3 regions of the Mesorhizobium sp. C432A genome follow, and region 3 is predicted to be linked to each of the others. Evidence: predicted binding sites of a transcription regulator. Region 3 holds the regulator's gene; each other region holds the start of a gene.

Region 1 (4,245 bases), 570 kb from region 3:
CCGCAGCCGAGCGCCTGAATCAGGTCCGAAATCTGCTGGTTGGCGGCGAGCTTGTCGTTGCCGGCGCTGGCGACGTTGAGGATTTTTCCGCGCAGCGGCAGCACCGCCTGGCTGGCGCGGTCGCGCGCCTGCTTGGCCGAGCCGCCGGCCGAGTCGCCTTCGACGATGAACAGTTCGGCGCCCGCGGCGGCGTTCTGCGTGCAGTCGGCGAGCTTGCCGGGAAGGCGCAGCTTGCGCACCGCGCTCTTGCGCGACACCTCCTTTTCCTGGCGCCGGCGCACCCGCTCGTCGGCGCGCGCAATCACCCATTCCAGCAGCTTGGAGGCTTCCTGCGGATTGTCGGCCAGCCAGTGGTCGAAGGGATCGCGGATGGCGGTCTCGACAATGCGAATGGCTTCGATCGTTGCCAGCCTGTCCTTGGTCTGGCCGACGAATTCCGGCTCGCGAATAAACACCGACAGCATGCCTGCCGCCGAGATCATCACGTCTTCGGAGGTGACGATCGAGGCGCGCTTGTTGCCGACCAGGTCGGCATAGGCCCGAAGCCCGCGCGTCAGCACATTGCGAAAGCCGGCCTCATGCGTGCCGCCTTCGCCGGTCGGGATGGTGTTGCAGTAGGAGTTGACGAAGCCGTCACCGCCGAACCAGGTCACCGCCCATTCCAGCGAACCGTGGCCGCCCTGCTTCTCGCTCTTGCCGGCGAAGATTTCGCGGGTCACCTGGAAATCATCGCCGAGCGATGCCTTGAGATAGTCCTTCAAGCCGCCGGGGAAATGGAACTCCGCCTTGGCCGGCGTCTGGTCCTTTTCCTTGATCAGCGATGGGTCGCAGCTCCAGCGGATCTCGACGCCGCCGAACAGATAGGCTTTCGAGCGGGTCATGCGATAGAGCCGCGCCGGCTCGAAGGCGGCGCCCTTGCCGAAAATCTGCTCGTCGGGATGGAAGCGGATTTTGGTGCCGCGCCGGTTGTGCACTTCGCCGAGCTGCTCCAGCCCGCTCACCGGAACGCCGCGCGAGAACCTTTGGCGGTAAAGCTGGCGACCGCGCGCGACCTCGACTTCGAGATGGTCCGACAGCGCATTGACGACCGAGACGCCGACACCGTGCAGACCGCCGGAGGTCTCATAGACCTTGCTATCGAACTTGCCGCCCGAATGCAGCGTCGTCATGATGACTTCGAGCGCCGGTTTCTTGAATTTCGGATGCGGATCGACCGGAATGCCGCGGCCATTGTCGGTGACGGTCAGAAATCCGTCGGCCGACAGCTCGACATCGATGAAGGTGGCATGGCCGGCGACCGCCTCGTCCATCGAATTATCGATGACCTCGGCAAACAGATGGTGCATCGCCTTGTCGTCGGTGCCGCCAATATACATGCCGGGACGGCGCCGCACCGGCTCCAGCCCCTCCAGCACCTCGATGTCGGCGGCGCTATAGCCCTCGCTGCCGTCCTTGGTCGCGGCAGGACGCTTCGTGGCCTGCACCAGCGGGTCGGCCGGGCGCGAAGGTGTCCGAGCCGGTTGGGGCTGCTTTTCCAGATTGCCGAAAAGATCGTTGTTGTCGTCCATGCCTACCATAGAATCCGTGCCGCGAATCACCCGTCGATACTGCCACGCTTTTCGGCGCCAAGCGACGGAAGTTCCTGTTACGTTCGGGGATTAAACCCTTCTTATCCTAAAACCTTTCGATAACCAAGCCGGCGGAAATAGGTCCGTGCGGAGCGGCCGCGATTCCTGAATCTTTAACAAAGCGGCCTAGCGTCGCTCCAACAAAACAAAAGACCACGAATGTCAGGGGTTGGTTGTGAGGGGCAAGGCCATAACGATGATTGGCATCGCTGCCGTCTTCGGCGCGATTTCAATCTTTGCCGCGGATTTCTGGGTGAAAAGCCAGGCCAAGGCCGATGCCGAAGAGAAAACGGCGTCGATCCCGGCGCCCGCCGTCCCCAAGGTCGTCTTCAAGACCATAGTGGTGGCCAACGCGCCGCTGCGTTACGGCATGGAGCTTGACCGGGCGCAGCTCAGCGAAATCCCATGGTCCGAGGATTCGGTGCCGCAGGGCGCGTTCACCACAGTCAATGCATTGCTCGCCGAAGGCAGCCGCGTGGTATTGTCGCCGATCGAGGTCAACGAGCCGGTGCTGATCAGCAAATTGTCGGGGCCGAACGGCCGCGCGACGCTATCAAACATGATGACGCCCGGCATGCGGGCGGTGACAATCCGCACCGACGAGATCGCCGGTGTCGGCGGCTTCGTCATGCCGGGCGACCGGGTCGACGTGGTGCTGACACGCGATGCGGGCGAAATCCAGGAAGTGGCCAAGAACGCGCAGGGCGCTGCCGGATCGACCGTTACCTCCGAGATCGTCGTCTCCGACGCCAAGGTGCTGACCGTGGGGCAGGGCGCCGACGAGCGCCAGACCACACCGCAGATCGCCAATTCCGTCACCATCGAGGTGACGACCGAAGGCGCGCAGAAAGTGGCGCTTGCCCGCACCGTCGGCACCTTGTCGCTGTCGCTCCGCTCGGCCGCAGACGGAGGGGCCGCCAAGGACGGCGTCACCACCATCTCGTCCTTCGGCGGATCGGTCGCCTCCGGCGTCCAGGCCGCTGCCGGCGCGCTGTTCACTGCCGCGACCAAGGAGCCTGAGAAGCCGAAATTCAAGACGATCATCGTGACGCGCGGCACGCAGGTCGAAGAATACCAGGTTCCTGCGCGGGACCAGCAATAACTGCCGGTGGGGACCGGGCGAGGGACGGGACAGATGTCGGGACTTCATGCATTTCGAACTACGAAAGGGCTGCGCCCAATGCGGGCGCTTGCGGTGGGGGCTTGCCTGGCCGCGGCCGCAATGCTCGGCCTCAGCGCGCCAGCCAAGGCCGACAACGATATAGTCCATGTCTCGTCGACAACGAATGCGTCGATCAAGGTGGCCAAGGGCAAGCCGAAGACGGTCATGACCAATGCCGCCTTCTACCAGATCGTCATCGGCGATCCGGAGATCGCCAACGTCAATCCGCTGACCGACAAATCCTTCTATGTGCTGGGCAACAATCTCGGCACCACCGGCATCGCGCTGTTCGACGAGAACAAGCAGCTGGTCGGCACCGTAGACATCGAGGTGACGCTGGACACCGACCAGCTGGCCAGCACCATTCGCGCCAGCGTGCCGGACGCCAAGATCAAGGTCGGCTCGGCCAATGGCCGCGTCGTGCTGTCGGGCGAGGCCGATGACGCGGTCGCCGCCGAGAAGGCAAGCAAGATCGCCAGCCGCTTCTCCGGCAATGAGGAAGTGATCAATTCGGTCAACATCTCGTCCTCGCAGCAGGTTCAGCTCAACGTCCGCTTCGTCGAGATCAATCGCCAGGCCGGACAGGATCTCGGCGCCAAATACAGCGCCAATTTCGCTTACGGCATTGGCGGGCGCGACGTCACCCTCGATCCTGGCACGGTGCCGGGAGCCGGCAATGGCGAGATCATCGGCCGGCTGCTGTCCAACGGCCTGTCGATCGACGTCGCCATCAAGGCGCTGGAGGAACGTGGTCTCGCCAGGCGGCTGGCCGAGCCGAACCTGATCGCCCGCTCGGGCCAGACGGCAAGCTTCCTCGCCGGCGGCGAGTTCCCGATCCCGGTCTCCGAGGACAATGGCAAGATTTCCGTCAGCTACAAGAAATACGGCGTCAGCCTCGACTTCACGCCGACGGTTCTCAAGGACGGGCTGGTGAGCCTCGACATCGCGCCGGAAGTGTCCTCGATCGACGCTTCGGCCTCCTACAATATCGGCAATATCTCGGTCCCGGGCTTTATCGTGCGCCGCGCCAAAACATCCGTCGACCTGAAGAATGGCCAGAGCTTCATGATCGCCGGCCTGCTGCAGTCACAGAACGACATTACCACATCGCGTCTTCCCGGCCTCGGCAAGCTGCCGGTGCTCGGCTCGCTGTTCTCCTCCAAATCCTATCAGCGGCGCGAGACCGATCTGGTGATCATCGTCACCCCCTATCTGGTCAAGCCGGTCGATCCGTCGAAGAAGCTGCTCGAGCCGACCGACGGCACGCAGCCAGCCAGCAATGTCGACTATTTCCTCAACAACACCGAGGAAGTGAAATCGTCCGAAGCCAATCGTGCAGTGGCAATGGCCAGCGGCAGTACGGCACAGCCGGCCGCGGTCACCACCGTCGGGCATTTCCTCGACCTGCCGAAGGATTGAAGCCATGCGCGTGGAATCATGCATCGCCCTGCTGAT
Region 2 (4,245 bases), 3.0 Mb from region 3:
TCGAAATTCTCAATGGTGCGGCCAAAGTCGCGTTTCCGTTCCGCTTCGATCTCATCCATCATCTGCGCAAATTCGTCGCTGATTGCATTTTCCGAGGCGAAGGCAGCGCGAATCGCATCCCAAGCCGTGAGTCCAGGCTCGGCCTTGCCTTCTTTTTCCGCAACCATGCCTTTTCGCAATAAATCGATCGCCTTGATCGAGAGGCTTTGGCCGCCCTTGCGTGCCGCATGCTCGATTTCACGCTTCAATGGCTCGGGAATATCTCTGATCAACATATCGCCCATCGGAGTCTCCAGTCTGATATCAATGATATCACGCAAGGAAGCGTCTCTCAATAGGGGCGGGTCGAGAGGGATGTTGTGCGATGCGCCGAAAGCAGGGCTATCCCACCAGCTTGCCCGGCGCCTTGTCCTTGGCGAGCTTCTTGAACTTCTTGACCACCATGTCGCGCTTCAGCTTCGAGATGTGGTCGATGAACAGCACACCGTTGAGATGGTCGATCTCGTGCTGCAGGCAGGTCGCCATCAGGCCTTCGGCCTCGATCTCCTGCAGCTTGCCGTCGCGGTCGAGATATTTCACGCGCACCGAGGCGGGACGCTCGACCTCGGCGTAATAGTCCGGGATCGACAGGCAGCCTTCCTCGTAGACGGAGCGAGCGTCGGCGCTTTCGAGGATTTCGGGATTGATGAAGACATGCGGCGCCGGCGGCTCGTCTTCCTTGGCGAGGTCGATGACCAGCATGCGCAGCGGCTCGCCGATCTGGATTGCGGCCAAGCCGATGCCCGGCGCATCATACATCGTCGCCAGCATGTCGTCGGCCAGTTTGCGCAAAGGCGCGTCGACGCGTTCGACCGGTTTGGAAACCTGGCGCAGGATAGGATCGGGAAGGATGATGAGCGGCTTGATCGACATGGCGCCTCACCTAAAACGTCGCAGGAGAAGCGTCAACCGGTGCGAATCGGTCTCGTTCACGTTTTGATCTGTGCCAGGTCTGCGAATCGGCTATGCTGGCGGGATGAACGACCTGAGCACCATCCTTTCCGAACCCGTTGCCCGGCTTGGCGCTACGACGATCACGCTCGGCCATGCACTGGCCATCGGCGCGCTGGTGTTTCTCGGCCTGTTCCTGGCGCTTGTCGTGGCGCTGTGGCGATCGGCCAAGGCGCGCACCATCGCCGCGGCGGAAGCTGCCGACCACGCCCGCGACGCCGAGGCGCGGATGGCCGGCATTTTGCAAAGCCAGGCCGAGATGCAGGGCCGCATGGGCGCCATCGCCGACGTGTTCGGCGCAAGGCAGGCCGAACTCAACCAGTCGATCGGCCAGCGCCTCGACGCCATGACCGGCAGGCTCGGTCAAACCATGACCGAACAGACCAAATCGACGCATGAGAGCCTCGCCAAACTGCAGGAACGGCTGGCGGTCATCGACACCGCGCAAGGCAACATTCAGTCGCTGGCCGGCCAGGTCGTGCAATTGCAGGCGATCCTGTCCAACAAGCAGACGCGCGGCGCCTTCGGCCAGTCGCGCATGGAGGCGATCGTCGCCGACGGCCTTCCGATGGGCGCCTACGAGTTCCAGGCAACGCTGTCAAACGGCAGCCGTCCCGACTGCCTGGTCAGGATGCCGAACGGTGCGCCGCAGCTTGCCATCGACGCCAAGTTTCCGCTGGAAGCCTGGAACGCCATCCGCGCCGCCGATGGCGCCGAACAACAGAAGATCGCGGCCCAGGCTTTCCGCCGCGACATCGAAATTCACGTCCGCGATATCTCGGAAAAATACCTGATCCAGGGCGAGACGCAGGACACCGCCTTCATGTTCGTGCCGTCGGAATCGGTGTTCGCCGAAATCCACGAGAATTTTGACGCCGTGGTCCAGAAGGCGCACCGGGCGCGTGTCATCATCGTCTCGCCGTCGCTTTTGATGCTGTCGATCCAGGTCATCCAGGCCATCCTCAAGGACGCCCGCATGCGCGAACAGGCGCATCTGATCCAGGGCGAGGTGATCCGGCTGATGGAAGACGTCGCGCGCGTCGACGAACGCGTGCGCCGGTTGCAGACGCATTTTGGCCAGTCGGCCAAGGATATCGACGAGATACTGGTGTCGACGTCGAAGGTGACCAAGCGCGGCCAAAAGATCGAAGCGCTGGAGTTTGGCGAAAGCGAAGCCGAAGTGCGCGGTGGCGGACCCGCCAAGGCCGAAGCCGGGGTGCGGGTGGCGGATTCCAAGACGGGGCAGCTCAGGCTGCGTGTCGTCGAAGGCGACGATTAAAGCGCATCGCGCTGAACGGATTCATACGACGCGCTTTAAAAGTCTTTGTTTTGATGCATGTCGTTGTCCCAGAACCGCGGCACACTTCTGGGCGCCATGCATTAGACCGTAGCCACGATCACGTGCGCCTGGATCTTGGCCGCAACCTCGCCGCTGCCGTGTCTGGCTGCAATCACGGACGCGGCGTGATCGGTTGCGGCTTCCAGTTTTCCTCTAGCCTCGATTTCGTTGCGAAGCGGAGTTCCCTGGCAATAGGCAACCGCCGGAAGGCGCGGCGAGGAGGCACGGCTTTGTTCGGCCCTCGTGTCGATCACCACACGGGAGAAACCTGCGGCTTCCAACTCGCCGCGGATCAATGCAATGTCATTGTAGCCGTGCGGCGTGCGGGCGAGAAAGCGGGGCGGATCGTTCGGAAAAATCTCCGCAAGAGCATTCGTCACATCATTGGCGAATACATTCTCTTCGATGCGATCCCACACGTTGAACAGGAAATGGCCGCCGGTCTTCAGGACCCGCTTTGCTTCGCGATAGCCGGCGGCTCGGTCGGGAAAGAACATCGCGCCGAACTGACAGCAAACGAGATCGAAAGCCGCATCTTCGAACGGCAGCGCCAGAGCATCCGCCTGACGCCATTGTATACGACTGTCGGGAGCTTGTCGCGAGGCCGCGTAGTCGAGCATAGGCTGGTTGAGGTCGGTCACGACATAGCTTGCGCCGGGAGACAGTTTTGGAGCCAATGCGCGGGTGACAACGCCGGTGCCGGCGGCGACTTCCAGGACGGCGCCGGGCGACAAGGACGCTGCCCGTCGTGCCAAATCCGCGGCGAACGGCTCGAAGATCAGCGGCACCATGTAGCGGTCGTAGTTTTCCGGAATCGAGCCGGCAAACACTTTGTCCGTTTCCGACATTGCTATCCCCCGCCATCCGTTTGATGGCTAGCCTAGCACATTATTGGCTGGTTTGGGCCGCGTTTAACCGGGAGGCAGGTGCTACTGCGCCTCTACGATGCTTACGCCCTCGAATTCCGGAAGCCAGTGCAGGGCCGATCGGTGCCATTTCTGTTGGGTCGGAACGAGATCCTCGCGTTGCCGCGCGGTCCCCGCCCTGATCCCATAGACCTTCGGCCCGTCGCCAACCGACGTTGCGTAAAGATGCGAACCGCAGTCGCCGCAGAACGCCTGGGCACGCTTGGCGCCGCTCGATCCCGTCTTGATATAAACCTTCGGTGTTCCCTTGGTGATCCTATAATGATCCTCAGGCGCGGGAACAGTGACACGAAAGGCGGTGCCGGTCAGTTGCTGGCAGTCGGTGCAATGACAGATAGAGGTCTTTTCCGGGTCGACCTCTGCTTCATAAGCTATGGCGCCGCAATGACACCCACCATCGATTTTCATGGTTGATTCTCCGAATTCCGTCGAGTGATCTTAGCGGGACCAGGCGATGGGGCCAACGGTGGACTGCTGGTCCAGAACTAGTCCGACGCCGCCTCGACCTGCTTGCGCCGGTGCTCCCAGGTTCCGGTCGTCTGCGGCTTGACGAACAGCCTGGTGATCTCCGGCATTTCTTTTTTCAAGAGCGCCTCGATGCGCTCGACACAGGCTTCGATCTCAGGCGCCGTCAGATGGTCCTCGAATTCGATGCTCAGCCCAGCGACGATCTGTCGAGGGCCGAGATGGACGGTGAGAACGCCGTTGGCCCGCTGCACTGCCGGATCCTGCTGGGCGATGGTCAGCACCTTGGCCTGCACTTCCGGCGAGGCCGGCTCACCGATGAGCAATCCCTTGCTTTCGCGCGCCAGAAAGATGGCGGTGGCGCCGAGGATCATCGCGATGCCGATCGAGGCGACGCCGTCGAGTTCGGGCATGTCGAGGAGTTCGGCCGCCAATATGCCGGCGAAGGCGACGAACAGACCGAGCAGGGCGGCGCTGTCCTCGAACAGGATCGTGTAGACGCTCGGATCCTTGCTCGATTGCACG
Region 3 (4,245 bases):
GCTGTTTCCGGAGCTCTGGACGGTCCGCACCCGGCTCTAGAGCATTTCACCGTTTAACGGAAACGGCGAAATGCTCTAGCTCTTTGATTGACGCAATTTCGGACGGAAAACCGCTTCACACTTTTCCTGAAATTGCTCTGGTTTCTCACGTAACCGCGGTCTTCACCGCGAAGCGGGCGTCCTGCCAGGCGCCGGTGCGCAGAATATCCTCCAGGACTTCGACCGCCTGCCAGACATCGCCATATCCGACATAGAGCGGCGTGAAGCCGAAACGGATGGTCGACGGCGCCCGGAAATCGCCGATCACGCCGCGCTCGATCAGCGCCCGCATCACCTGATAGCCATGCGGGTGGAGGAACGACACCTGGCTGCCGCGCTGGCTGCCGTCGCGAGGACTTTCCAGTTCAAGCCGGTAGGCGCCGCATCTGGCTTCGACGAGCTGGATAAACAGGTCGGTCAGCGCGATGCTTTTTCTGCGCACCGCCGCCATATCGACGTCGTTCCAGATATCGAGCGCGCCCTTGAGCGCCCGCATCGACAGCACCGGCTGCGTTCCGCACAGGAAGCGGCGAATGCCGCTGCCGACGGCAAAGCCCTGCTCGAAGGCAAAGGGCCGCGCATGGCCCCACCAGCCGCTGAGCGGCTGGTGGGCATCGTCATGGTGGCGCTCGGCCGCGTAGATGAAGGCCGGCGAGCCCGGGCCGCCATTGAGGTATTTGTAGGTGCAGCCGACGGCGAAATCGGCATTGGCACGGTCAAGTTCGACCGGCAAGGCGCCGGCCGTGTGGCAGAGATCCCAGATGATCAGCGCGCCGGCGTCATGTGCCTTGCGCGTCAGCGCCGCCATGTCGCGCAACTGGCCGGATTTGTAGTTGACGTGGTTGACCAGGATGACGGCAACGCTGTCGTCGATCAGCTCCTCGATTGCGGCCGCGTCGACGCCCTCCAGCCGCAGCCGCGTTCCCGGCCGGGTCGAGGCGACGCCTTCGGCCATGTAGAGGTCGGTCGGGAAACTGTCGCCCTCGGCAACGATGACCGACCGATCCGGCCGCATGCCGAGCGCTGCGTGCAGCAGCTTGTAGATGTTGATCGAGGTTGTGTCGCAGACCACCGTCTGCCCATCAGCCGCGCCGATCAGTCGCCCGAGCTGATCTCCGAGTTCCACCGGCATGTTGAACCAGCCGGCGGTGTTCCAGGCGCGAATGAGGTCGTGCGCCCATTCCTGCGTGGCGGCCTGCTGCAGTTCGCTGAAGACGACCGCTGACGCGGCGCCCAGGGAATTGCCGTCGAGATAAATCACGCCTTGCGGCAAGACAAAGCGTTCACGCATGGAGCGCAGCGGATCGGCGGCATCCATTGCTTCGATTGTAGCGAGATCGGGTGTCGTGCTCATGATCCGGCGCCCCTCCATGGACAAACGCGCGCGGCGGAGCCTGCCGCCCAAACATGCCGGCGATCTTGAGTGGTCGCCCTTGAACTGTCAAACATTATATATAATTCACCCATTGAAAGGCTTTGATATATAATGATCCGCCCGAGCGTTTATGTCTGATGGATCACGATGCTGGATGACGAGCAGACCTCGAAGACGGAAGTGGCCTATCGCCTGCTCAGGCGCGATATTCTTGCGACCCGGCTGGCGCCTGCCGCGCCGTTGAAGCTGAGCACGCTGCGCAACACCTACGGCATCGGCTGGACGCCGTTGCGCGAGGCGCTGTCGCGGCTGGAGGCGGAACGGCTTGTGACCGCCATCAGCAACCGCGGGTTTGCGGTCGCTCCCGTCTCTCGGGCGGAGCTCGAGGATTTGGCACGTGCGCGGCTGGTGGTCGAACTGCCCCTGCTGGTGGAATCGATCGAGAAGGGCGACCGTGAGTGGGAAGACGCGGTCGTTGCCGCCCACTATCGTCTCTCACGGTGCGGGTCTGTTCTCGACGATCCATCGGATGATGCGGTCGACGCGTGGTACGAAAAACACGATGCCTTCCATGCGGCGCTGCTCAGTGCCGCGACATCCAGCTGGCTGCTGCGCTTCAATGCAACGATTTCCGACCAATTGCATCGCCATCACCGCTTTCTGGGTCTGGCCCCGACGCTGCGCGCCGCCGCCGGCCGCACGGACGGACACCGGAAGGCCGTGGCGGCCCTGCGCGACGCCGTGGCGATCGAACACCATACCGCCCTGATGGAAGCGGCCCTCGATCGCGACGTCGAACGTGCGAAAACTCTGATGACCGCTCACATCGGCTACACGCTGCGGGTCTATGCCCAGAGAGAACCCCGCGCGGATGCTGCGCAGCCCCGTCCGAAAAGGAAGCGGCGATCGTAGCCGACGACGCAGGGCACTTTGTCTTCGTTTCACCCCGTTGCTGGCAACTGGGCGCAGGCGGCGCTCGCAGCGCCGAACGTTACGCTGAACAAAACGTCAACACATTCATTAAACTTTAAAAGGTTGCGGAACACAACTGGAACAGATAGTGTTTGTTCTGGGTTTGTTTTTTCTGATTCTGGTTTCAGAACCCTTGGGGGCCGCGATGCTGACGCGCAAACAACATGAGCTTCTGATGTTCATCCATGAACGCCTGAAGGAGAGCGGAATCCCGCCGTCCTTCGACGAGATGAAGGAAGCGCTCGACCTCGCCTCCAAGTCCGGCATCCACCGCCTGATCACGGCGCTTGAGGAGCGCGGTTTCATTCGCCGGCTGCCGAACCGGGCGCGCGCGCTGGAAGTGCTGCGGCTGCCCGACTCGATCGCACCAGGCCTCAATGCGGCGAGGAAGTTTTCGCCGAGCGTCATTCAGGGCAGTCTTGGTCAAACCGGCCAAGGGCAAGGCGGCCAAGGACAAGGCGCGTTGGGCCAAGGCGGTCTCGGCCGCCAGATCAAGCCGGGCTCGCCGTCGCGTTCGATGTCGGCCGGCAATGACGATGCCGTTTCCGCGATTTCAATCCCGGTTATGGGACGCATCGCCGCCGGCGTGCCGATCGACGCCATCCAGCATCAGACCCATTCGATCTCGGTGCCGCCCGATATGATCATGGGCGGCGAACACTACGCGCTCGAGGTCAAGGGCGATTCGATGATCGAGGCCGGCATTTTCGATGGCGACACGGTCATCATCCGCAATGCCGACACAGCCAGCCCCGGCGAGATCGTGGTGGCGTTGGTCGACGATGAGGAAGCGACCCTGAAACGCTTCCGCCGCAAGGGCGCCTCGATCGCCCTGGAAGCCGCCAACCCGGCCTACGAGACCCGCATTTTTGGACCGGACAGGGTGAAGGTGCAGGGCAAGCTTGTCGGATTGATCCGGCGCTACTGAGCCGGCTTGGGTTTGTACTTTTCACGCTGGTTGTAAGGCGGCAGGCCGCGCGCTTCGCGGGAGAAGCGGCGTTGCTCGTGCCAGTGGCGATACGGCTTGTCGACGGCGAAGCGGATGGTTGGCGCTGCAGCTGCCGATTGCGGATCGAAGAAGACGGCGGCGCTGCCGTCGCGGGCCAGCTGTTTCTTCGTCACGACCAGCACCAGCGGGTCGCGGCACGGATTGTAGGCGGTGGCGTCATCGATGACGATCAGGCTCGCGAAGGCACAGGCCGGCCGCGCCGTCTTGCGGTCTTTCGCAAGCGCTACAATGGCTCCGGAAGGGTGCCGGGCGATACAGAGATCGCCGGTGCAATAGAAGGGCGAGCCGGGCGGCAGATCGAGCGGATCGAGATCGAACCGCGTATCTGTTGACTCGAAAATCTCAGGTGGGATAATGGTTTCGGCCCGCAGCGCCCGTTTCCAATTGTCCGTGGTGAATTCGTTGGAGCGTTCGCGGTTGAGGGCGAGTTCGCCGCCACCGATCGGCATGGCCACCAGATGCGCATCCTCGGATATGAGCACGTCGGGCGTAAGCACCTGCGGCACCGTCAACAGGCCGGCCAGCGCGAAAGGCACGGCCGCCAGCCTGAGCCAGGTGGTGGCCATGGTGGCGATGACGAGGGCGACCGTCACCAGCAGCACCGAGCGGATGGAAATCAACCCGACGGCATCGACCGGCGAGCGCTCGGAAATCCAGGCCGATATGGCGATCATCGCCGTCAGGCCTTTGCCCATCACATAGAGGAACGGTCCGTCGGCGCCGAACGGCATCGCCAGCGCGCTGAGCACGGCAAACGGCATGACGATCAACGATACAATCGGCATCACGGCCAGATTGGCGATCAGGCTGAGCGGCGACACACGCTGAAAATGCCAGATGGCGAACAGCA

Evidence for each region. The regulator LexA, encoded in region 3, represses DNA repair genes until DNA is damaged. The targets are predictions, from matches to a motif close to TGTTCNNNNTGTGTTCNG.
Region 1: the regulator LexA is predicted to act here: its motif matches at 1,638-1,655, upstream of parE (DNA topoisomerase IV subunit B).
Region 2: the regulator LexA is predicted to act here: its motif matches at 966-983, upstream of NLY33_RS04920 (DNA recombination protein RmuC).

What each region holds. Positions count from the first base shown of each region.
Region 1 is NZ_CP100470.1:4,599,229-4,603,473, reverse strand. Features, by position in the region: gene parE (DNA topoisomerase IV subunit B) at 1-1,568, opposite strand, end outside; gene cpaB (Flp pilus assembly protein CpaB) at 1,825-2,730, shown strand; gene NLY33_RS22460 (type II and III secretion system protein family protein) at 2,809-4,209, shown strand; gene NLY33_RS22455 (hypothetical protein) at 4,214-4,245, shown strand, end outside.
Region 2 is NZ_CP100470.1:1,052,103-1,056,347, forward strand. Features, by position in the region: gene NLY33_RS04910 (hypothetical protein) at 1-284, opposite strand, end outside; gene def (peptide deformylase) at 382-912, opposite strand; gene NLY33_RS04920 (DNA recombination protein RmuC) at 1,016-2,269, shown strand; gene NLY33_RS04925 (class I SAM-dependent methyltransferase) at 2,371-3,177, opposite strand; gene NLY33_RS04930 (GFA family protein) at 3,259-3,663, opposite strand; gene NLY33_RS04935 (cation diffusion facilitator family transporter) at 3,741-4,245, opposite strand, start outside.
Region 3 is NZ_CP100470.1:4,027,319-4,031,563, reverse strand. Features, by position in the region: gene kynA (tryptophan 2,3-dioxygenase) at 1-40, shown strand, start outside; gene kynU (kynureninase) at 146-1,393, opposite strand; gene NLY33_RS19525 (GntR family transcriptional regulator) at 1,562-2,326, shown strand; gene lexA (transcriptional repressor LexA) at 2,532-3,314, shown strand; gene NLY33_RS19515 (ComEC/Rec2 family competence protein) at 3,308-4,245, opposite strand, start outside.